3 regions of the Janthinobacterium sp. 13 genome follow, and region 2 is predicted to be linked to each of the others. Evidence: predicted binding sites of a transcription regulator. Region 2 holds the regulator's gene; each other region holds the start of a gene.
What was found. The regulator FliA, encoded in region 2, starts transcription of late flagellar genes. The targets are predictions, from matches to a motif close to CTAAAGTTTNNNNNNNNNNNGCCGNTA.

Region 1: CLU94_RS24855 (FlxA-like family protein) is a predicted target of FliA. The motif match lies at 2,578-2,604, and genes of this name have one in related genera.
Region 3: CLU94_RS07500 (flagellar protein FliT) is a predicted target of FliA. The motif match lies at 4,938-4,964, and genes of this name have one in related genera.

What each region holds. Positions count from the first base shown of each region.
Region 1 is NZ_PEEQ01000001.1:5,635,597-5,642,894, reverse strand. It holds gene CLU94_RS24865 (response regulator transcription factor) at 1-668, shown strand, start outside; gene CLU94_RS24860 (sensor histidine kinase) at 671-2,164, shown strand; gene CLU94_RS24855 (FlxA-like family protein) at 2,206-2,547, opposite strand; gene dcd (dCTP deaminase) at 2,669-3,238, opposite strand; gene CLU94_RS24845 (alpha/beta fold hydrolase) at 3,372-4,172, opposite strand; gene CLU94_RS24840 (HAD family hydrolase) at 4,231-4,926, opposite strand; gene CLU94_RS24835 (sulfite exporter TauE/SafE family protein) at 4,948-5,709, opposite strand; gene CLU94_RS24830 (LysR family transcriptional regulator) at 5,861-6,784, shown strand; gene CLU94_RS28490 (hypothetical protein) at 6,788-6,931, opposite strand; gene CLU94_RS24825 (hypothetical protein) at 6,928-7,298, opposite strand, start outside.
Region 2 is NZ_PEEQ01000001.1:4,454,662-4,461,959, forward strand. It holds gene flhF (flagellar biosynthesis protein FlhF) at 1-991, shown strand, start outside; gene CLU94_RS19535 (MinD/ParA family ATP-binding protein) at 984-1,847, shown strand; gene CLU94_RS19540 (RNA polymerase sigma factor FliA) at 1,893-2,624, shown strand; gene CLU94_RS19545 (flagellar motor protein) at 2,606-3,352, shown strand; gene motD (flagellar motor protein MotD) at 3,358-4,140, shown strand; gene CLU94_RS19555 (translation initiation factor Sui1) at 4,205-4,567, shown strand; gene CLU94_RS19560 (hypothetical protein) at 4,611-5,498, shown strand; gene CLU94_RS19565 (CPBP family glutamic-type intramembrane protease) at 5,685-6,179, shown strand; gene CLU94_RS19570 (flagella synthesis protein FlgN) at 6,197-6,664, opposite strand; gene flgM (flagellar biosynthesis anti-sigma factor FlgM) at 6,673-6,981, opposite strand; gene flgA (flagellar basal body P-ring formation chaperone FlgA) at 7,093-7,298, opposite strand, start outside.
Region 3 is NZ_PEEQ01000001.1:1,703,106-1,710,403, forward strand. It holds gene CLU94_RS07475 (S9 family peptidase) at 1-655, shown strand, start outside; gene CLU94_RS07480 (CsbD family protein) at 728-913, opposite strand; gene CLU94_RS07485 (class I SAM-dependent methyltransferase) at 1,088-1,720, opposite strand; gene CLU94_RS07490 (M13 family metallopeptidase) at 1,794-3,863, opposite strand; gene CLU94_RS07495 (HDOD domain-containing protein) at 4,002-4,829, shown strand; gene CLU94_RS07500 (flagellar protein FliT) at 5,053-5,304, shown strand; gene CLU94_RS07505 (hypothetical protein) at 5,736-6,878, opposite strand; gene fumC (class II fumarate hydratase) at 7,051-7,298, shown strand, end outside.

The DNA.
Region 1 (7,298 bases), 1.2 Mb from region 2:
ATGACGACGTGGAACTGGTCGGCATGTTCCAGGAATACCTGACGCAGGAAGGTTTTGACGCCCGCGCCGTGCATGACGGCGAAAGCGGCGCGGCCGAGGCGCTGACGGGCCTGTACGCCATCGCCATCCTCGACGTCATGATGCCGCGCATGAATGGCCTGGAAACCCTGCGCCGCATCCGCGCCGGCAGCAACCTGCCCATCCTGATGCTGACGGCGCGCGGCGACGATACGGACCGCATCGTGGGCCTGGAGCTGGGCGCCGACGATTACGTGACAAAACCGTGCACGCCGCGCGAGCTGACGGCGCGCATCCGTGCCATCCTGCGCCGTGCGCAAGCGGCGCTGCAGGACACCTCGGGCCTGGCGCCGCTGACCGTGGGCCAGTTGACGATGTGGCCGGAGCAGCGCCGCGTTGCCTGGGCCGGCGCGCACCTGGAGCTGACGAGCACGGAATTCAACCTGCTGGAAGTGCTGGTGCGCCATGCGGGCAAGCCCGTGAGCAAGAATCAGCTGTCCGAACTGGGCCTGGGCCGGCCCATGGCCCGCTTCGACCGCAATATCGACGTGCATTTGAGCAGCCTGCGCCGCAAGCTGGGCAGCCTGGCCGATGGCCGTTCCTGCCTGCAAACCGTGTACCGTCTCGGCTACCAGCTGATCAAGGAGTAAGCGTGGGCCGTCTGTTCTGGAAGTTTTTTCTGTGCATCATGCTGGCGCAAGTGACGGCCACCATCGGCATCGGCGGCACCTTCTGGCTGAAAAACCGGGCCGCGCAGCAGGAACGGGCCCTCGACATCGATACCAGCCCGCCCGCGCAAATGATCATCGAGGCCGCCAGCGCCACCGTGGAAGCGGGCGGCAGCCAGGCCTTGCGGCAATTCCTGGGCAAGCTCGAACGCATGCGCGTGTTTGCTGTCGATGCCAAAGGGCAAGAATTGATGGGCCGCACGGTGCATCCCGCCATGCTGGCCAAGGCGCGCGCCATGCTGCAACAAAGCCAGGCCCATCCCGTCGTGCGCGACGTGGCCGGCAGCGACGGCAAGCGCTACCTGCTGTTCCTGCCCTCGTCCGAACGCTTCCGCAATGCCGAGGCGGGCGCCGCGCGCGACACGCTCAACGCCGTCACCCTGAGCGGCCCGCGCACCATGGGACCCGGTCCACGCCCCAGCGAAGCGGGTGCCCCGCCGCCACGCGGCGAATTCGGCCGCGGCATGCCGCCCGGCCCGCGCATGGACAGCCCCTATCGCACTTTCATTCCCCTGGCCGCCGCCATCGCCGCCAGCCTGCTGTTCGCCTTTTTGCTGGCCTGGTATTTTGCGCGTCCCATCCGCGACCTGCGGCAGGCGTTCGAGGCCGCCTCGCACGGCAACCTGGCGCCGCGCTTCCACGCCAGCGGCAAGCGCGGCGATGAATTGACGGACCTGGGACGCGATTTCGACCGCATGACGGGCCGTTTGCGCAGCCTCATGGACAGCCAGAGGCGCTTGCTGCATGATGTCTCGCATGAGCTGCGCTCGCCGCTGGCGCGCTTGCAGGCCGCCATCGGCCTGGCGCACCAGCAGCCGGAAAAGATGGCCGCCTCGATGCAGCGCATCGAACGCGAAAGCGAGCGCATGGATAAGCTGATCGGTGAACTGCTGACCCTGTCGCGGCTGGAAGCGGGCGCCGTGCAAGCGGGCGCGGGGCACGCGCACAGCGAAGACGTCGGCATCGCCGACCTTGTGCACGACATCGTGGACGACGCCCGCTATGAAGCCAGGGCGCGCCTGATGGGCATCGACCTGGCGGTCGACGCGGCCATGGCCGACGCCAGCGTCACGGGCCAGCCCGAACTGCTGGCGCGCGCCGTGGAAAACGTGGTGCGCAATGCTGTCAAGCACAGCCCCGACGGCGGCACGGTGGATGTCGAACTGTCGCGCCAGCATGATTACTTGCGCATCGCCGTGCTGGACCGGGGACCCGGCGTGGCCAGCGCCGACCTGGCCCGCATTTTTGAACCATTCTTCCGCGCCAGCAATACCCAGCACAGCACGGACGGCCATGGCCTGGGCCTGGCCATCGCCCAGCACGTCATCAACGCCCATGGCGGCCGCATCGGGGCCAGCTTGCGCAGCGGTGGCGGACTGTGCGTGGAAATGTTGTTGCCCGTCAAAACGCCAAGCTGACCTGTCGGCGAGCCTGGCGTCTTTTACGCGCGGAGTTGCTGTTACGCCTGCGTATCGATGATGCTGCCCAGGGTGGACGAAGTCGATTTGGCCGGGCTCGTCGCCGTATCGGCGCTGCTGGCCGGCTGAGCATCTTGCTGCGCCGCTTTCTGCGCGGCGGCAGCTTGCAACTGGGCAATTTGCGCCTGCAAGGCCTGGATTTGCTGCGCCAGCTGCTGCTGCAGCTTTTGCGACGCCTCCGTCTGCTCGCCCTTCTGCGACTCCGTCAACTGCTTTTGCGCCGCCGTGATCTGCTTTTGCAGCGCCGCGATCTGCGAACTGCTGCCCGAACTGGCGCTCCCCGCCGCGCTGACCGCGCTGCCTGAACCGATTGCCGCTACCATGATGCCTCCTCAGTGTTTCGATACCAAGGTTAACGGCAAGCATGGGCGCGGATGTAGTGCCGCAGGTGTAAAGGCAGGTAAAGACAGGGAAAGACGGCTGGCGCCCCTCCCTTCACCGCGATCAGGTCTTGGGTAACGTTACGCCGACCTGGCCCTGGTATTTGCCGCCGCGGTCCTTGTACGACGTTTCGCACACTTCATCGGACTCGAAGAACAGCACTTGCGCCACGCCTTCGTTGGCGTAGATTTTCGCCGGCAGCGGTGTCGTGTTGGAAAACTCCAGGGTCACATAGCCTTCCCATTCCGGTTCGAACGGGGTGACGTTGACGATGATGCCACAGCGCGCATAGGTGCTCTTGCCCAGGCAAATCGTCAGCACGTTGCGGGGAATGCGGAAATACTCGACGGTACGGGCCAGCGCGAACGAGTTTGGCGGGATGATGCAATAGCCCTTGCCGGACACGTCGACGAAATTGTTCGCGTCGAAATCCTTCGGGTCGACGATGGTGGTGTTGATGTTGGTAAACAACTTGAACTCGTCGGCGCAACGGATGTCATAGCCATAGCTGGAGGTGCCGTAGGAAACGATGCGGTTGCCGTCGCGTTCCTTGACCTGGCCCGGTTCGAACGGCTCGATCATGCCCGTTGTTTCCGCCATGCGGCGTATCCATTTATCGCTTTTAATCGTCATCGCAGGGGTATCTTTCTAGAATATCGGAATGGCTGGGGCCGCACGCCTGCTGCAGGCGTGGCCCGGATGGCAGGATTTTACGCGAAAAACCGCCACTTTTGGCCCTTGCCCGCTGAAAATCCTTGCCAGTCGGCTAGTGTTTAGCCAACAGCGAGGTGATCATCTCGCGCACCACTTGCGCCGTCAGTTCCGGGTTTTCCATGGGAAACAGATGCCCGCCCGGCACCTGGCGGAAAAATTTGCCGACCAGCTTGCGCGTAGCAGTCAAGCCCGCCTGGCGGCATTCCACCGATTCCGTGCCGCCGATAAAACCGATGGGCACTGGAAAACCATCCTTGACGAGGCCGCCGATGTGGTGCGGCAAGCTGCGGTAGACCTGCGTTTCCACTTCGCGCGTAAAGCGCAACTGCACCCCGTCCGGATGTGGCGCCAGGCCGCTGTCGATGTAATCGCGCAAGACTTGCGGCGCCCAGATGGCGAACATGTCCTTGGCGGCAAAATGCTCATACGCAGCTTGCGCATCGGGCCACAGCTTGCGCCGCCGGGCGGAAAAACGGGCGGGAGAGTAACGCTCGCCCAGCGCCGTGTTGCGCGCCAACCGCACCAGCAAGGCGCGCCAGCCCGCCACCACGGGCGAATCAAGCAAGACCACGCAACGCACCAGGTCGGGCCGCTGCTTGGCCACCATGACGCTGAGCATGCCGCCCAGCGAATGGCCGACGAGGATCACGGGCGCGCTGTAGCGGCGCTCCAGGTCGTCGATATACTCGCGCACCAGCTCGGGCCAGCCCGTGCTGACGGGGTATTCGGGATCATGCGCATGCATGTCGAGCGCCTGCACGGTGTAATGCTGTCCCAGCAAGCCGAACAGCTTGCGGTAAGTGCCGGCTGGATAACTGTTGGCATGGGCAAAGTGCAGTTGCGGGAGGGTCATCGTGAGTCGGTGCCGGTGAATGCGATAAACAATTGTAATGGCATGCCGGCAAGACGTATCAGAGGAAGGACTCTAATTGCCGGGGCGCATGGGCCATGCCGGGCACGAACGCCGCCAGCACTTCGGCCAGCTCGGCGTTGGAATCCACGACGCAGAAAGCGTCGTCGAACGCATGGTGACGGTTCATGGGATTGCGCACGATAATGCATTCCAGTCCGGCCGCATTGGCGGCGCGCAAGCCGCGCGGCGAGTCTTCCACGGCCACGCAGTCGGCGGCGGCCAGGCCCAGGCGCTGCAAGCCCAGCTGGTAGCCGTCGGGCGCCGGCTTGCTTTCGCCATACATTTCACGCGTCAGCACGAAGTCGAAGTGGCGCAACAAGCCCGTGGCCGCATGGCTGATCCGGAAATGCTGTTCGTAGGCACTGGTGACCACGCCCATGGCCACGTGCGGGCGCAGCGCCGCCAGCACTTGGCCGATGCCCGGCATGGCCAGCTGGCGCGCCTGGCGCAAGCGCTGCGCGAACAGCGCGGTGCGCTCGGCCCGCAAGCGCTCGACCAGTTCGATCTCATGGCCCTGCCCCAGCAGCACATGCCAGGCGCCGTAGTTATTGTCCAGGAACCAGTCAAAGAATTGCTTCGGCGTCAAGTCTATGCCGTAGGGCAAGAGCAAGTCGCGGTTGCTTTCGTAAAACAGCTGCTCGGTGTTGACCAGCACGCCATCGTTGTCCCACAGCACGCCCTGGATGGTTTTCATGGCTTGTTGTCGTTCAGAAACTTACTTGAAGAAAATGTCGTAGGACAACTTGAAGATCAGCAGCACCAGCAGCACGAGGAACAAAATGCGCACGAAGGCGGCGCCGCGGCGCACGGCGATCCAGGTGCCCGTGAGGGCGCCCAGGATGTTGCACACAGCCATCGGTGCAGCCACGGCATACACCACGTGACCGGCAGGAATGAAAAAGGCCAGCGCGGCCACGTTGGTGGCGATATTCACCAGTTTCGAGCAGGCCGAAGCGAGGATGAAATCGAAGCCGAAGACGCGAATGAACAGGAAAATCAGGAAACTGCCCGTACCCGGCCCGAACAGGCCGTCATAGAAGCCGATGGCGCCGCCGATGACGATGGCGAGGATGCGTTCGCGCGGACCGATGGAGCGCGCCTCTCGCGTCGTGCCGAAATCTTTCTTGATGAAGGTGTAGATGGCCATGATGATGATCAACACCAGCACCATCGGGCGCACCACCTGCTGCGGCACATACGACACGGCGGCCGCGCCGATGAAGGACATGACAAAGGCGCTGGCCACGGCGGGCAGCACCAGCAGCCACGGAATATGTACCTTGCCGACAAACGAGCGGGCGGCAAACGTGGTGCCGCAGGCGGACGCCAGCTTGTTCGTGCCCAGCAAGGAGGTCGAGGCCATGTTCGGCATCAGGTTGAACAGGGCCGGCAGCTGTATCAGCCCGCCCCCGCCCACGGCGGCATCGATCAGGCCGGCAAAGAAGGCAAATAAACACAGCAGCGAGATGGTCAGCATGATAGGCAATGAGGAATGGGCGACAGCGGCAGTATAGGCGCCGTGGATTTTTCCGGATGCAACTTCATATTGCGGAAAGCGCAATCAGGCGTAACGCTTGACGGAATGCGCCCCGTACGGTCTACTGGCCTCTTTTGCCGGGAGTCACGCAATGTCGATGAAACTGATGTGGGAGATCCGCGCCTTTTGCACCGTGGTGGAAAAGCGCAGCTTCATCCACGCGGCGCGCATGCTGGGGCGCTCGCCGTCAGCCGTCACGCGCGCCATCCAGTTCCTCGAAGACGCCATCGGCGCCGAGCTGATCCTGCGCACGCAAAAGCAGTTCACCCTGACGACGGCCGGCGAAACGTATTACGCGTCGGCCAAGCACTTGCTGGAAACGCAGGCCGAGGCGGAAGACCAACTGGCGGAACTGAGCAATTCCCCGCAAGGCTGGGTACGCCTGTCGGCGCCGGAAATCCTCTCGCTGGGCTTCCTGCCGAAAGTGGTGGCGCAATTCTCGCGCGACTACCCGAACGTGTCGGTGGATATCCATTTCTCGGACAAATCCATCGACCCCATCCAGGAAAAGCTGGACTTTGCCATCCGCGGCGCCTTTCCCCAGTCCAGCGAGCTGATCGGCTACCCCCTGTGGAATTACCGCCGCTACATGTACGCCTCGCCCGACTATATAGAACGCATGGGTGCGCCCGGGGAACCGGAAGAGCTGGCCGGCCACGACATCATCATGCACTCGGCCCCCCGCATCCTGCGCGACTGGCATTTCGTTTCCAGCGAACGCAACGTGCGCTACCAGGTGCAGCCCCGCTTCCGCTTCACTTCCGGCATCGCCACCTTCCAGGCGGCCCTGGAAGGCGCCGGCATCGTGCGCCTGGCCAGCTGGCTGGCCGAGCCAGCCGTGGCCGCCGGCACCCTGCGGCGGGTCTGCACGGCCTACCGCCTCACGTCATCGAAGGAGCTGGACCCCAGCATCCATGCCGTGTACGGCACCTCGCGCATGGCCAAGGGGGCGCGGTTGTTTCTGGAGTATGTGCGCAAAAGGGGGATGGAGATACCGGATGAAAGAGAAAGTTAGGGTCTATTGCGCCACGATGGCATCGCCATACACGGCGAACTGCGCGCCGTCGAAGGCAAAGACGGCCACCTCGCGCATGGCAGCGTACAGCAGCGCCAGCAAGGCCTGCACCACAGACGCCTGCGCGGTCGCCGCGCGGAACGTCAATGCACAACTGCACAACTCGCCGTCTTATTGGCCCTGGCAGCATCCGCCACCTGTAAGGCACTCCGCCTGACATCTCCCCACAAATACAGTATTAGAAAAATGCCCACCAGCGGAAAAATAAAGTGCAGGACCTCATACTTTTTTTGCAAAACAGGACAGTCTTCGCCAGCGCAACGCTTATTTCGCCATAGCCCCACCACGCCGTAGCGACACAAATAAATAACTGCGTTCATCGTCACTGCGAGTAGCCACACTATCAAAATAACAAGGAGGCTGCCCAACCATTGCCTAACATTCGATAGAAGACTCTTGGTCAGCACTTCCGAAAAGACGAGCGACAATAACATCCCGGTGGTCATTGACACTG
Region 2 (7,298 bases):
GGCGCACGTCAAGGAAAACGCCGCCGCCGAGATGAGCGGCATGATGAATGAAATCCGCGCCATGCGCGGCATGATGGAAACCCAGCTGGCGGAAATCTCGTGGGGTTCGACGCAGCAGCGCGAGCCGCAAAAAGCCGTCGTGCTGCGCGAAATGCTGGCGGCCGGTTTCTCGGCCAGCCTGGCGCGCTACCTGATCGACAAGCTGCCGGCCGGCCTCGACGGCGCGCAAAGCATGCGCTGGATCAAGACGGTCCTGAGCCGTAACCTGAATACTGTGGCCAATGAAGACGCCATGCTGGAGCAGGGCGGCGTGTTTGCCCTGGTGGGCCCGACGGGCGTCGGCAAGACCACCAGCACGGCCAAGCTGGCGGCCCGCTGCGTGATGCGCCACGGCCCGGAAAAGCTGGCGCTGATCACCACGGATGCCTACCGTATCGGCGCGCATGAACAGTTGCGCATCTACGGCAAGATCCTCGGCGTGATGGTGCATTCCGTGAAGGACGAGGCGGACTTGCGCATCGCCCTGAAAGAATTGAAGAACAAGCATACGGTACTGATCGATACGGTGGGCGTGAGCCAGCGCGACCAGATGGTGACGGAACAGGTGGCCATGCTGTCGGGCGCCGGCGCCGACGTGAAGCGCCTGCTGTGCCTGAACTCCACGGCCACGCAGGAAACGTTGAACGAAGTGGTGCGCGCGTATCAGGGCAGCGGCCTGGCCGGCTGCATCATGACCAAGCTCGATGAAGCGGCCTCGATCGGCAATGTGCTCGACGTGGTGATCCGCCAGAAGCTGAACCTGTTTTATGTGTCGAACGGCCAGCGCGTGCCGGAAGACCTGTACCTGGCCGACCGCGGCTACCTGATCGACCGTGCCTTCAAGCTCAAGCGCGATGCGGCGGCGACGCAGTTTTCCGACGCCGAACTGCCGCTGCTGATGGCGCAGGCGGCTGCCCGCAACAATGAAGCGCGCGGGGTGCACCTTGGCTAATTTCGATTTCGACCAGGCCGAAGGCTTGCGCCGCATGCTGGCCGGCCCGCAGCCGCGCGTCATGACGTTCCTCTCGGCCACGCCGCAGGACGACAAGGGCGCCATGCTGGTCAACCTGGGCGCGTCGCTCGTCTACGGCGGCAATGACGTGCTGCTGCTCGACGCCAGCGGCGGCAGCGATGGCGTGGCATCGCGCCTGGGACTGGCGCACGGCGCCAGCCTGCGCGACGTGGCGCGCCAGCAGTGCGGCTTGAACCAGGTCATCCACCAGGTGCCGCAAGGCTTCGGCGTGGCCAGCCTGGGCGCGCGCAACCATTTGATGGACAGCATGGACTATGCGGGCGAGGATGAACTGCGCCGCCTGGGCAAGACGTTCGAGGTGCTGGCGCGCCAGAGCGGCATCGTGCTGGTCGACGGCGTCGTGGCGGACGAGGGCGCCTGCTTCCCCGTGCCGCTGATGGCATCGTCGGATATCGTCGTGCAAGTCTCGACCAGCGCCACCTCGATCAAGGCGGCGTACTGCCTGATCAAGCGCCTGAGCCAGGAACTGGGACGCCGTCCGTTCGGCATTCTCGTCACCGGCGCTTCCGAATCCGAAGCAAAAGTGGTATACGATAATATGGCGCAGGCGGCGAGCCGCTACCTGGCCGTGAAGCTGACTTCGATGGGGTCCGTGCCTGCCGACGAGTATCTGCACCGCGCGGCGCGGCTGGGCCGCAGCGTGGTCGACGCGTTTCCGCTGGCGGGAGCGTCGGTGGCGTTTCGCGGACTGGCCGAGCGGCTGGCCCGTTCGGCGGCGCCGGTGCTTGGCGGCACCTTGTACCAGACGGGGAGCCCGCACCAGTTCAGCGCCTGAATCGAACCGCAGCACCAGATAAGATGAGAAAACAATAAGCAGCCTATGTACACGGTCAAAGGGAAATCGAACAAGGACTATTTGCTGACGGAGCACATTCCGCTGGTGAAGCGTCTGGCGCACCATATGAAGGCGAAATTGCCGCCTTCGGTCGAGGTCGATGACCTGATCCAGGCCGGCATGATCGGCCTGCTCGATGCCATTACGCGCTATGAAGAGACGCATGGCGCGCAGTTCGAGACGTATGCCGTGCTGCGCATCCGCGGCGCCATGCTCGACGAATTGCGCACCAGCGACTGGCTGCCGCGCAGCATGCGCCAGAACATGCGCAAGATCGAAGAGGCGATGAGCACCCTGCAGCAGCGCCTCGGCCATCCGCCGACGGAGTCGGAAGTGGCGAAGCTGCTGAAAATGTCGCTGGCCGACTACCAGGAAATGCTGGGCGACGGCGGCGGCCACCAGCTCGTGTACTACGAAGACTTTCATGACCCGGACGGCAATGACAGCTTCCTCGACCGCCACTGCGTGGACGAGGACAGCGATCCCTTGCGTTCCCTGCTCGATACCGATTTCCGGCAATCCGTGATCGATGCCATCGACGCGCTGCCGCCACGCGAGAAAATACTCATGGGCCTGTATTACGAAGAAGAGCTGAACCTGAAGGAGATCGGCGCGGTGATGGGCGTATCCGAATCGCGCGTCTCGCAGCTGCATACCCAGGCCGTCGCGCGCCTGCGCGCAACCTTGAGGGAGCTGGCGTGGACTGGTCCAGCGTAATCGGGCTGGCGCTGGCGCTGGCGGGCCTGCTGGTCGGCCAGGCACTGGAAGGCGGCAAGATGGCCTCCCTGCTGCAGCCGGCCGCCTTTGCCATCGTCATCGTCGGCACCTTCGGCGCCGTGCTGCTGCAGACGCGGCTGCGCACTTTTGTGCGCGGCCTGGAAATGCTGCGCTGGGTGTTCCTGCCGCCGTCGGACACGCGCGCCGCGCTGGCGCGCGACATCGGGCAATGGAGCCTGACGGCGCGCCGCGACGGCCCGCTGGCGCTCGAACGGCTGATGGAAAACACGGCCGACCGCTTCAACGCCAAGGGTTTGCGCATGATCGTCGACGGCATCGCGCCCGACAAGCTGCGCCAGCTGCTCGACGTGGAAATCTCCGCCTACGAAATGGCCGAGCGCCAGGCCGTCAAGGTGTGGGAATCGGCGGCCGGCTATTCGCCCACCATCGGCATCCTGGGCGCCGTGCTGGGCTTGATCCACGTGATGGAAAACCTCACCGACCCCAGCAAGCTGGGCGGCGGCATCGCCGTGGCTTTCGTGTCGACCATCTATGGCGTCGGACTGGCCAATCTGCTGTTCCTGCCGGTGGCCAATAAACTCAAGGCCATCGTTTCGCGCCGCGTGGTGCAATATGAAATCACGGCCGCCGTGCTGTACGACATCGCCACGGGCGACCACACGCGCATCATCGAAGAGCGCGTGTCCAGCCTCTTGCACGAGCATTGACCATGATGCGGCGCGCGCGCAGGAAGTATGACGAGGAACCGGACAACCAGGACCGCTGGCTGATCTCGTACGCCGACTTCATCACCCTGCTGTTCGCCTTCTTCGTCGTCATGTATGCGATTTCGCAAGTCAACGAAGGCAAATACCGCGTCTTCCAGAACGCCATCGGCCAGGCCTTCAGCCTGGAAAAGGGCGCGCCGCCCATCATCATGGAAGCGCCGCAAGCGATTCCGTTGCCGAACCCCGCCCTGAAACGCCGCACGGAAGCCATCCGCCGCGAGCGCGAACACATGACGCGCCTGGCGCAGGACCTGACGTCGACCCTGGCGCCGCTGGTCAAGGAAGGCAAGGTGCGGGTCACGCAGACGAGCCGCGGCGTGAGCGTGGAAATCAATGCCAGCGTGCTGTTCGACCCGGGCGCGGCGGGCTTGACGGCGGAGTCGGACCAGGCCTTGCGCGCCGTGGCCGTGCTGCTCAAGGACGACACGCACGACGTGCAGGTGGAAGGACATACGGATGTGCAGCCGATCAGCAATTCGACCTTTGCCTCGAACTGGGAATTGTCGGCCGCGCGCGCCAGCGCCGTGGTGCGCCTGTTCATCGCCAGCGGCGTCAAGGCGTCGCGCCTGACGGCCGTCGGCCACGCGGACAATATCCCCGTGGCGCCGAACGCCACGCCGGAAGGGCGCGCGCGCAACCGCCGGGTCGCCGTGACGATTTTGTCGGGCATCCCCGAAACGGTGACGGAAGTGCCGACGGCGCCCGTGGCGCCTGCGCCGGCCAATTGACGCTCGTCAACTGCGGGCTGCCGCTTGGTACAATCGCGCTTTCTTCCTCTTTTATCGTTCCCTCATGAAAAGCAGCTCCCTGGGCGGTCTCGTCTATTCCACTGAAACGGGCCGCATGTGTCCCGCCTGCCGCCAGCCGCTGGCGCATTGCGCGTGCAAGGCGCAAGCGAAGGCGGCGCCTGCGGGCGATGGCGTGGTGCGCGTCTCGCGCCAGACCAAGGGCCGAGGCGGCAAGAGCGTCACCGTGGTCAAGGGCTTGCCGCTGGACGCCATCGCACTGGCCCTGCTGGGCAAGCAGTTGCGCACGCAGTGCGGCTCGGGCGGCACCGTCAAGGATGGCGTGATCGAAGTGCAGGGCGACCATGTCGACGCCATCCTGGCTGCGCTGGTCAAGCTGGGCCACCAGCCGAAAAAGGCCGGCGGCTGAGCGTGCGGAGGCGTGCGGCCCGCTGCCGCGCGCCTGTGGTAACGTGCGTTTCCCATCCACGCGCTTCCTCACCATGAACGTCAAATTCACCGGCATGGCCATCGCCGCCGCCATCGCGGCAGCGCTGGCGCTCGTGTACTGGCCCGCTCCCGAGAGCGGCGCGCCGGACGCTGCCGCCGTCTCCGCCCCTGGCGCGCCGGCGGGACGCAGCCTGGAATCGTATCTGAATATCGATGCCAGCCCGGTCGCCGATGCCGCGCCGATGCCCGTCACCCTGGCGCAGCAGCTCGCGCGCCTGGCGGCCAGCGGCAAGCCGGAAGACGCGTATGCGGCCTACAATCTGCTCGACGACTGCATTTCATTTGAGAAAGAAAGGCGCTTGCCGGGGCTGGAATTCGAGCTGGGGCGCGAGATGACAGCGCAGGAAAAAGCCGCCCAGCAGCAGCTGTGCGCGGGCCTGACGCAGCGCCAGCGCGAGGAGCGCCTCGGCTACCTGGCGACTGCCGCCAGGGCGGGCGTGCCCGGCGCGGCGACTATCTTCCTGTCGGAAGGGCCGTTCGGCGACCGCAGCGCGCTGCGCAACCGTCCCGACGATCCGCTGGTGCAGGCGTGGAAGCGGCAAGCGATCGCCCAGCTGACGGCGCAGGCGGACGAGGCGGAGCTGGCCAGCGTGTCGACTCTGATGATGGCGTATCTGCGCGATGGCGAGGTGGTGCAGAAGGATGCGCCGCAAGCATATGGCTACCTGCTGGCGCTGCGCCAGGTCTACGACGACATCCTCGCGCCCGGCGTCACCAATCCCTACCAGGACGAATACTGGCACTGGCTGCAGGCGGAACTGACGCCGGAGCAGCAAGCGGCCGCCAGCGCCAGGGCGCAAGCCATCGTGGCGAAATACCGCCAGCATGCGGGGCGTCCCGCGCACGGTTGACATACGCTGGGCTGTATGATTTTTTGCAACAATTGATATGGTTTCGCATGGCTGTGCCGGGCTATGATGGTCGTATATGTGCCCATGTGGGCAGGGTACGCCATGAGGAGCAATACACGGATGTTGAAAGCGACGAACTTGCCGATGCCACGACTGGCTGTCAACTTGGCTGCGCTGCGGGCGAGCATGGCAAAGCGCCCCATGCGGGGCGCCATGCGCCTGGGCTTGTGCGCGGGCGCCGTCAATTCTTTCATTGCCATGCTGTTGCTGTTGGCAGCCCTGGCCTTGTTCTCGCCACAGCAGCTGGGCGGCTCCGCTTCATCATCGCTGGAAGGCGCCGGTACGGTCCGGATATTCTGGACAGTCGTCGTCTGGGCGCCATTGTTCGAGACGCTCATCGTGCAGTGGCTGCCGCTTGAAGTGTTGCGCCGCTACAAGGTGCGTGCCGGCTATAGCCTGTTGGCCAGCGCGATACTGTTTTCCGTCTTGCATGTCATGGGCGGCTCCGGCATTTTGCATGCCAGCATGACTTTGATTGCCGGAGGTATCTTCGCGGCCAGCTACTTGGCGGCGCGCAGCTTGGGCCTGGCGCCCGCCTATGTGGCGGCGGCCACGGCGCATGCGTGCAGCAATGGATTAATACTGTGCGGGTCGTTCGTGTTTCCCGATTTGTTGGGATGAGCGTCGAATCAAGGCTGTTAGCCGATGACGACGCGCCGGCTGGCCGTGTTCGTCGTCGGTTGGCCGCTGGGGCCGTAGAAATTGCCGCTCTGGGCCGGGGGGCGCATGGCGTTCAGGGCGCCTTGCGTGTGCAGCATGTGCTTGTTGACGAGCAGGCTGTTCAGGCGGTTTTGTTCCTTGGCTTCGCGCGTCGTCTCGAGCAGGGCTTTCCACAGGGGCGCCGCGTCGGCTTCATTGGCGCCGACCAGCCAGTCTTCCATGCCCGCTTCGGCCGCCGTGAAACCGGCTGCCGCCAGCGCCTGGTGGCGTTGCGCCGCCAGCTGGCTCAATTGTCCTACCAGTGCCGTCTTGCGCGCCGTGAGCTCCGTGATTGCATCGATGTCAGCCGCAACCAGATGCCGCTGTTCTTCTTTCATCAATGCCAGCAATGTGGTCATGAGCTGTTGCTCGTCGCGCAGGCTGGAAAACGGAGTCACTGATTGCATGAGGGAACCTATCTATTTCGTGAGTGCAGCAAGTCCTTGACCGTGTCGAGGAGACCGTCCGCCACTTTTTCTGAGTTGACCTGGAACTGGCCGTCGGCGATCGCGAGCTTGATGCGTTCGACTTTTTTCGTGTCGAACACGGCGCCGCTGCCGGCAGTTGCACTGGCCGCTAATGCCTGTCCTTGCGGCGACAGGCGTACATTGTCCGACGTTGTCGGTGTTGCCTGGGCTTTCTCGGCATTCCGGGCGCCGGAGGTACTCGCGGGCGCCACCGGCAGGCCGGGATTGCTTTTAATGGTGTTATCGGTAATTTTCACAGCGTGATCCTCGTCTGGTCGAAGTCAAAAAACTCCGGGATATGTGTCATTATCGGCACCTTTTGCCGAAACTTTAGTGCGCCAGACCACAATATCGCTGTCCATCCGTGTTTAAAACGCCACCTCCACCAGGCCGCCAGCCCGCGCCACGCCGCTGATCTGCTGGCCGCTCTGCGTGCGTACCTGCACCGTCTGACCATCGCCGGCGCTGCCGATGGCGCGTCCTTCTGATGCCACCTGGAAACCGTTGCCACTCGAAACGACGCGCACCAGCTGGCCTTGCATCACCACGGGCTTGCGGCGCAGGGTGTCGAGGC
Region 3 (7,298 bases), 2.8 Mb from region 2:
TGGCGGCCCGCACTCGCAGCACGTGGCTCGCCGCTGGGGCAACAACTTCGACCAGTACATGGCGCAGCAGGGCTTTGTCGTCTTCCGCCTCGATAACCGCGGTTCGTCGCGCCGCGAGCGCGCGTTCACGGACGCCATCTATCACAACCTGGGCGCGGCGGAAGTGGCGGACCAGCTGGTGGGCATCGACTGGCTGGGCAAGCAAAGCTTCGTGGACGCGAAACGCATCGGCGTGTTCGGCTGGAGCTACGGCGGCTTCATGACCCTGCGCTTGCTGTCGGCTGCGTCCGACAAGATCGCCATGGGCGTTTCGGTGGCGCCCGTGACCGACTGGTCGCTGTACGACACCCACTACACGGAGCAATTCCTCGGCATGCCGAAGGAAAACGTGGATGGCTACAAGGCCAGCACCGTGTTCGCCCATCTGGACGGCTTGAAGTCGCCGCTGCTGCTGGTGCACGGCATGGCCGACGATAACGTCTTGTTCAGCAACAGCACGCGCCTGATCGACGCGCTGGTGAACCGCGGCGTGCAATTCGACCTGATGACGTATCCTGGCGCCAAGCACGGCATCTCGTCGCGCGCGGGCCAGCGCCACGTGTACAAGAAAATCGAGCTGTTCTTCAAGCAGAACCTGGCCAATCCAGTGAAATAAGTTTGATCGGCATCAAATAAAAACCGCCGCCTGTCTCGCGACAGGCGGCGGTTTTTTTATGCGTGCGCCAGATTACGGCTTACGGGTAACGGTTTCCACCGCGTCCTTGACGTCGCCGACTTTCTTCTGCACTTTGCCTTCGACCTGGTTTGCCAGGCCCTTGGCTTGCTGTTCTTCGCTGCCGACGATCTTGCCAGCGGCTTCCTGGATTTTACCGCCGACTTCCTTCAGTTTACCTTCGACTTGATCTTTGTTCATGATGGATCCTCACTGTAGTTGGTACATCTGTTGTCCGGCCCCGAAGGGCCGGTACTGCGGCTCACACGCTGTTGCAAACTGCTTGCTGCGTGTCGATGTGTCCATACTACGGGGCGGGGGATCAATGCTCTGTACGGTTCCTAACACATGCTCAATTTGCGCCAATATCGGCGATCACGCGGGCTTGCGCCACACGGTGGCCAGCCACGGCTGCTGCTCGCGCGGCAAGCCCGGCGGGCGGTAGTACTGGTCGAGCAGGCTGAAACCGGCCGCCTGCACGTAGGCGGCCCACGTTTCCTCGTCGTGATAGCTGCCGTAGCGGGCGCCATTCCAGCCTTCCTGGTTCTGCCCGCGCGGATTCGAGCTGAACAGCACGCCACCGGGCTTCAGGCAAGCGTGCAAGGCGCGCAGCACGCCGGGCAAGACGGCGCTGGGCACGTGGAACAGCACGGCATTGGCGAACACGCCGTCGAAGTGCGCGGCCGGCAAATCGAGGTCGACGAAATCCTGCTGCCACACGGTGCAGCCGCTGTAGGCGCGCGCCATCTCGACGAAGCGTGGGCAGCCATCGACGCCCGTGGCCTGATGCCCCATGGCCGTGAACGCCTTCAGGTCGCGGCCCGGGCCGCAACCGAGGTCGAGGATGGCCAGCGGCGCCGGCTTGCCGATGGCGTCCAGCAGCGCGGCGATGTTCTGGCTGACGTCGTGGTCGCGCGTGCCTTCGAAAAACTGCTCGGCGCTGGCGTCGTAATAGGCCAGGGTGCGGCCCGTGATGGCGTGGATGGGGTCTTGCGGTGGGCTTGGCATCATGGCGGTCCTGTCGATATGTTCCGCCATTTTACGCTGCCGACCAGCTCCCCGGCCGGCAGCGTCAGCACTCTTACCAGACGCGCACGCGCTGCTCCGGCGCCAGGTACAGCTGCTGGCCCGGCTGGACGTCGAAGGCCGGGTACCAGGCGTCGAGGTTGCGCACGGTGGCGGCACGGTATTGCGCCGGCGCGTGGCCATCCGTGAGGATTTGCTGGCGCGCCGCCGCTTCGCGCGCCTTGCTGCGCCAGCTGACGCCATAGCCCGTGAAGAAATCGCGGTCGGCGCCCGCCTGCACCGGCTTGCCCTGCTGCGACAGGGTGAACGCATCATGCGCTGCCGCCACGCCGGCCAGGTCGGCCAGGTTTTCGCTCAGGGTCAGCTGGCCATTCACGGCCAGGTCGGGGAACGGTTTGTAGGCCGCGAACTGCGCCACCAATTGCTTGGATGCCGTCTGGAAATGCGCCAGGTCGGCCGGCGTCCACCAGTCGCGCAGCTTGCCCTGGGCGTCGAACTGCGCGCCCTGGTCATCGAAGCTGTGGCTGATCTCGTGGCCGATGGTGGCGCCGATGCCGCCGTAATTGGCCGCATCGGATGCCTGCGGGTCGAAGAATGGCGGCTGCAGGATGGCGGCCGGGAAGTTCAGCGCGTTTTGCAGCGGCAGGTTGACGGCGTTGACCAGCTGCGCCGGCATGGCCCAGGCCTTGCGGTCGGGCGACTGGCCCAGCTTGGCCAGTTCCTGGCGATAGTGGAACTGTTCCGCCCGCTGCACATTGCCCAGCGCATCGCCGCGCACCACGCGCAAGCCAGCATAACTGTCCCAGCGTTCCGGATAGCCCACGCCCACGTACAGGGTTTGCAGTTTTTCCTGCGCCTGCGCCTTGGTGGCGGGCGCCATCCAGTCCAGCTTGTCGATGCGGCGCGAGAAGGCGGCGACGATATTCGTCACCATCTCCTGCACGCGGGCTTTCGATTCCGGCGGGAAATAGCGTTCCACGTACAGCTTGCCGACGGCGTCGCTGAGGGCCGCATTCGTCGCGGCCAGCGCGCGCTTGCTGCGCGGCGACTGCTGCGGCGTACCGCTCAGGGCGCTGCCATAGAAGGCGAAGCGCTGGTCGGCGGCCGCCTTCGGCAAGGTAGTGCTGAAATGGTTGATGGCGTGGAAGGCCAGGAAATCCTTCCACGTAGCCAGCGGCACGCTCGCCACCAGCGCGGCACTGCCCGTCATGGCCGACGGATGCCAGACGATGAAATCCATCTGCTTGCCCAGGCCGGCCGCCTGGAAGAAGGCTTGCCAGTCCAGGCCCGGCGCCTTGCTGGCGAAGTCGGCGGCGCGCCACGCGTTGTTGCCCTTGGCGACATCGGCCGAATCCTCGCGACTGGCGTGGCTGGCGGCAATTTTCTGTTCCAGCGCAAACACGCGCGCGGCGCGGGCCGGCGCATCGCCGTAACCGGCCTGCTTGAGCATGGCGGCGATATGCGCCTGGTAGCCGGCGCGCAAGCCCTGCATGCGGGCGCTGTCGTCCTGGTAAAAGGCACGGTCAGGCAAGCCCAGTCCGCCCTGCAGCAGGTAGGCGACATTGCGCGTGGTGTCGTTCAAGTCTTGCGCCACCCACAGGCCGAACAGGTTTTCCGTATAAAAATTGGTGGAATTGAGCGGGTCGACATCGGCGCGCAAGCTCTCGCCCAGCGCGCGGGCCAGCCCTGCCTGGTCGCGTATGCCATTGATCTTGCTCAACAAGGGCTTGATCGGGGCCCAGCCTTTCGCTTCGATAGCCGATTCATCCATCCAGGAACGGTAAAAATCGCTGACCTGGCGCGCGGAGGCATCGGCCTGCGGCGCCGCCGCCAGGCCCTCGACGAGGGCGATGATGCGCTCGTTGGTCGCATTGGCGAGGATGGCGAACGAACCCCAGCTGCTGCGGTCGGCGGGAATCTCCGTGCCGCGCAGCCAGTCGCCATTCACGTAGTCATAGAAGTCGTCGCCGGGCAAGGCAGCGGGAACGGCGGCGCCAGCGACATCGGCGGCGGCCGGCTGGCCGTGCGCCCGGGCGGGCAAGCCGGTCAGCGAGACGCCGGCCAGGGCGAGGACGATGGCGGCCTGGACTGGCGTCCGGGACCAGGAAAAACGCAAACCGTGCATGGCGATCCTTTCGATGGAATAGTCAAAATCATAGCCTGTTTCCCATGCAAAAAGCATCCCGGAACTTTTTTGCATGCGGACAAAAAATCGGCCTATAGTTTTACGACCCCGTGCCGCGCGTACGCCAAGGAGATTGCCATGCAACTGGAAGCGCTGTTCCAGCAACCCCACGCCCTGCCTGCCGCCCCGAAGATCGTCGATGAACTGGTGCGCAGTTTCGACAACCCCGCCATCGCCACCGAAGACATCGCGCGCCAGCTGGGAGCGGACCCGGCCTTGAGCGCCAAGCTGCTGCGGCTGGCCAATTCAGCCTATTACCACGTCTCGCGCAGCATCGGCACGGTGGAAGACGCCGTGCTCATGCTCGGCTTTGTTACCGTGCGCACCCTCGTCATCAGCTCGGGCCTGGTCAGCGGCTTCAAGGCCGTGCCCGGCCTGAACCTGCCGCAATTCTGGCGCTACAGCCTGCACAGCGCCGTGTCGGCCCGCTGGATCGCCAGGCAGACGGGCGACAACCAGGACCTGGCGTTCACCATCGGCATGATGCATGCGATCGGACAACTGGTGATCCATGCCGCCATGCCCGAGCAAGCCATGCAGCTCGACAAGATCGCCCCACCGCTCGATGCGCGCCGGCTCGACGCGGAGCGGGTCTCGCTGGGCTATGACTATGCGCAGGTGGGCGCCGAACTGGCGCGCCGCTGGAAGTTCCCCGGCGCCTTTGCCGACGCCATCGCCGCCTTTCCCGACCCGCTGGCCAAGGCGCCGCTGAACCGCCTGGCCGCCATCATCCACCTGGCCGCCTGGCGCGCCCGCATCGATGAAAACGCCCTGAGCAATGAAGAAATCATCGCCTGCTACCCCGGCAACGTGGCCGAAGCGCTGGGTTTGCCGCCCTCGGTACTGGTCGACAAGATGCCGCCGCCAGCCGAACTGAGCGCGGGATTGGAAGAACTCGTCAAATAAATCCCCCACCGCCGGCATCGCCGACCCTGCATCCATGCGGGTTTGCGGGCGATTCCGGCGGATCGCCAAAATTATCCAAATTATTTTCACTTTTTTTTCAAAAACACCCTCAAGTTCCCGTCAAGCACGCCGTTAATCTAGACAAGCGGTAATCCATTCACTAGTTACGGGTGTGCTCATGACCTCCAACGACGTTCTCTCGATGTATGAAAATATTGCAGGAATGACCAATAAAATGGTCGTGGCCGCACGTTCGAGCGACTGGAATGACTTGGATGCCCTGGAAAACCAGTGCGCCAGCGCCGCCAGCACGGTCATGACGGGCAAGGTGCCCGCCCAGGCCGGCGCCTCGCGCCTGCGCAAGATCGACTTGCTCAAGCAAATCCTGGCCAACGACCGCGAAATCCGCACCATCACGGAACCGTGGATGACGCAGCTGCCGAACGCCATGCAAGGTTCGCGCGCCCGCATGTAAGTCATATGGCAGCACCAGAAACGACAAAAGCACCCGCGGGTGCTTTTTTTACGTCTGCCGCCTTGCCGGGGAGCGCGCCATCTGCGGCGCTCGGGAAACAAGGAGGGGGAATTTGGAAGGCGAGCCCCAGGTATCTCCTGGCGTCGCCTCGCTGCCGGTTGCATCCGGCGTTCGCGAGCACATCGTCGGCATCGCGAACCGCTTCCAGACCCAGGCGTTTATGCAACGCTACACCTGTTTGCCGCGCCACACTATCGTTGGTGACTGCGCCAGGCTGGGGCTGTTTTGTCGTAGAGCAAGTCCACTGAATTAATCATATCACCATATTTAAGAAACAGGCAACACGCGATACAAGCATTTTTCTGTCTTTTTTCAATATCTTTTTTTATATCAAATTCCGGCACCGCCTTGTCGCAGCCCTTGCAACATCATCAACGCGAGAACGGCTCCGGTTCCGGCTCGTCCGCCGCCCCCTCCTCCACCGCCTCCGTCAGCACGGGCGCCTCCTTCTTCTTGCGGCCGAATGGCTTGCGCAGCAAGACCCAGTATTTCGACGGCGCACCCGGCCCCGCCGCCTGCTTGCGCTTGCGCACGACGTACACGATGAGGGCCGTCAACAGCAGGAAGGCCAGGGTGCCGATACCCAGCCACAGCAAGCCGTTGCCGCCCGCCTTCTTCTCGGCTGCCGGTGCCGCGTGCAGGGGCTTGGGCTTGGCATGCGGCGCCTGCGCCTCGGCCGGCGCGGCAGCCGGCGCAGCGGCGGCAGCAGCGGTGGCAGGCTGAGCCAGCGCCTGCTGCAAGGCGCCGATCTTGCCTTCCAATTCGCCGAGCTTGTCATTCAAAGCCGCGTTTTTCTCGTCCAGCGCCACGCATGCTTGCGCCTGCTCCATATTGGCTTGCGGCGCGCAAGCGGCGACGGGCGCCGTGGCGCGGCGCAACGGCGCCGGACGCAGCGCGGCAGCGGCCGGCGCGGGCGCGGCGGGCGGCGGCACGAACACGCGCGCCGGGCGCACCAGGCCCTCGGCGCGCGCGCGGGCCGCCAGGGCGGCGGCATCGGGCAGCGGCGCGGCGGACACGGCACGCGGCAATGGCAACGGTTGCGGCACCGGCGCGGGCGCGGGCGCCGGAACGGCGGGCCTGGCTGGCGCGCTGACAGGGGCGACGGCGGCGGGCGGGGCCGGCGTCAGCCACAAGGTGCCCAGGCGCACGACGGCGCCATTGCCACTGCCCAGCAATAAATACAGGTGCACATGGCCTGCCTGGATCGCTTGCCGCGTTGTCACGCGCACATAGTGGCGCCCACCGCGCTCCAGCGGGCTGATGGTCAAGGTTTGCAGGGCCGGATCCATGCCGATGCCGCCGCCGCGGTACACATCGGGCGAAGCCAGGCGCACGGCCACGCCACTCGCTTCCTCGGGCGCCAGGGCCGTCAGTTCTATCTCGGCCAGCAGGGGCTGCCCCACGTGCGACAGCACGGCCATGTCACCCAGTTCGGCCGCCATGACGGGCGACAAGGCCAGGCTGGCGGCGGCGCACGCGATCAGGGACCAACGGGGAAAAATGCTGCTCTGCATGGACTGATCGCTTTGATAACAGGATAGATAAGGGGAACTCGCCTGTCTTTAACGGCAGGAAATCGCAAAAATATAGATGGGTCAGGGCAAAAATGATGCAATACAGCATCATCCTGTGCTTTTTTGACGCCTGGAGTACACTCGATCCACCTCTATCGATGAAAGGGATGCCATGAGTAGCAGAATCGAACGCGACAGTTTCGGCCCGATCGACGTACCCGCCGACCGGCTGTGGGGAGCGCAAACGCAGCGCTCGCTCGAGCACTTCCATATCTCCACGGAAAAGATGCCGCCCGAACTGATCGCCGCCCTGGCCACCGTCAAGCGCGCGGCCGCCCACGTCAACCTGGACCTGGGTCTATTGGATGGCAAGAAAGCCATCGCCATCACGCAGGCGGCCGACGAAGTACTGGCCGGCAA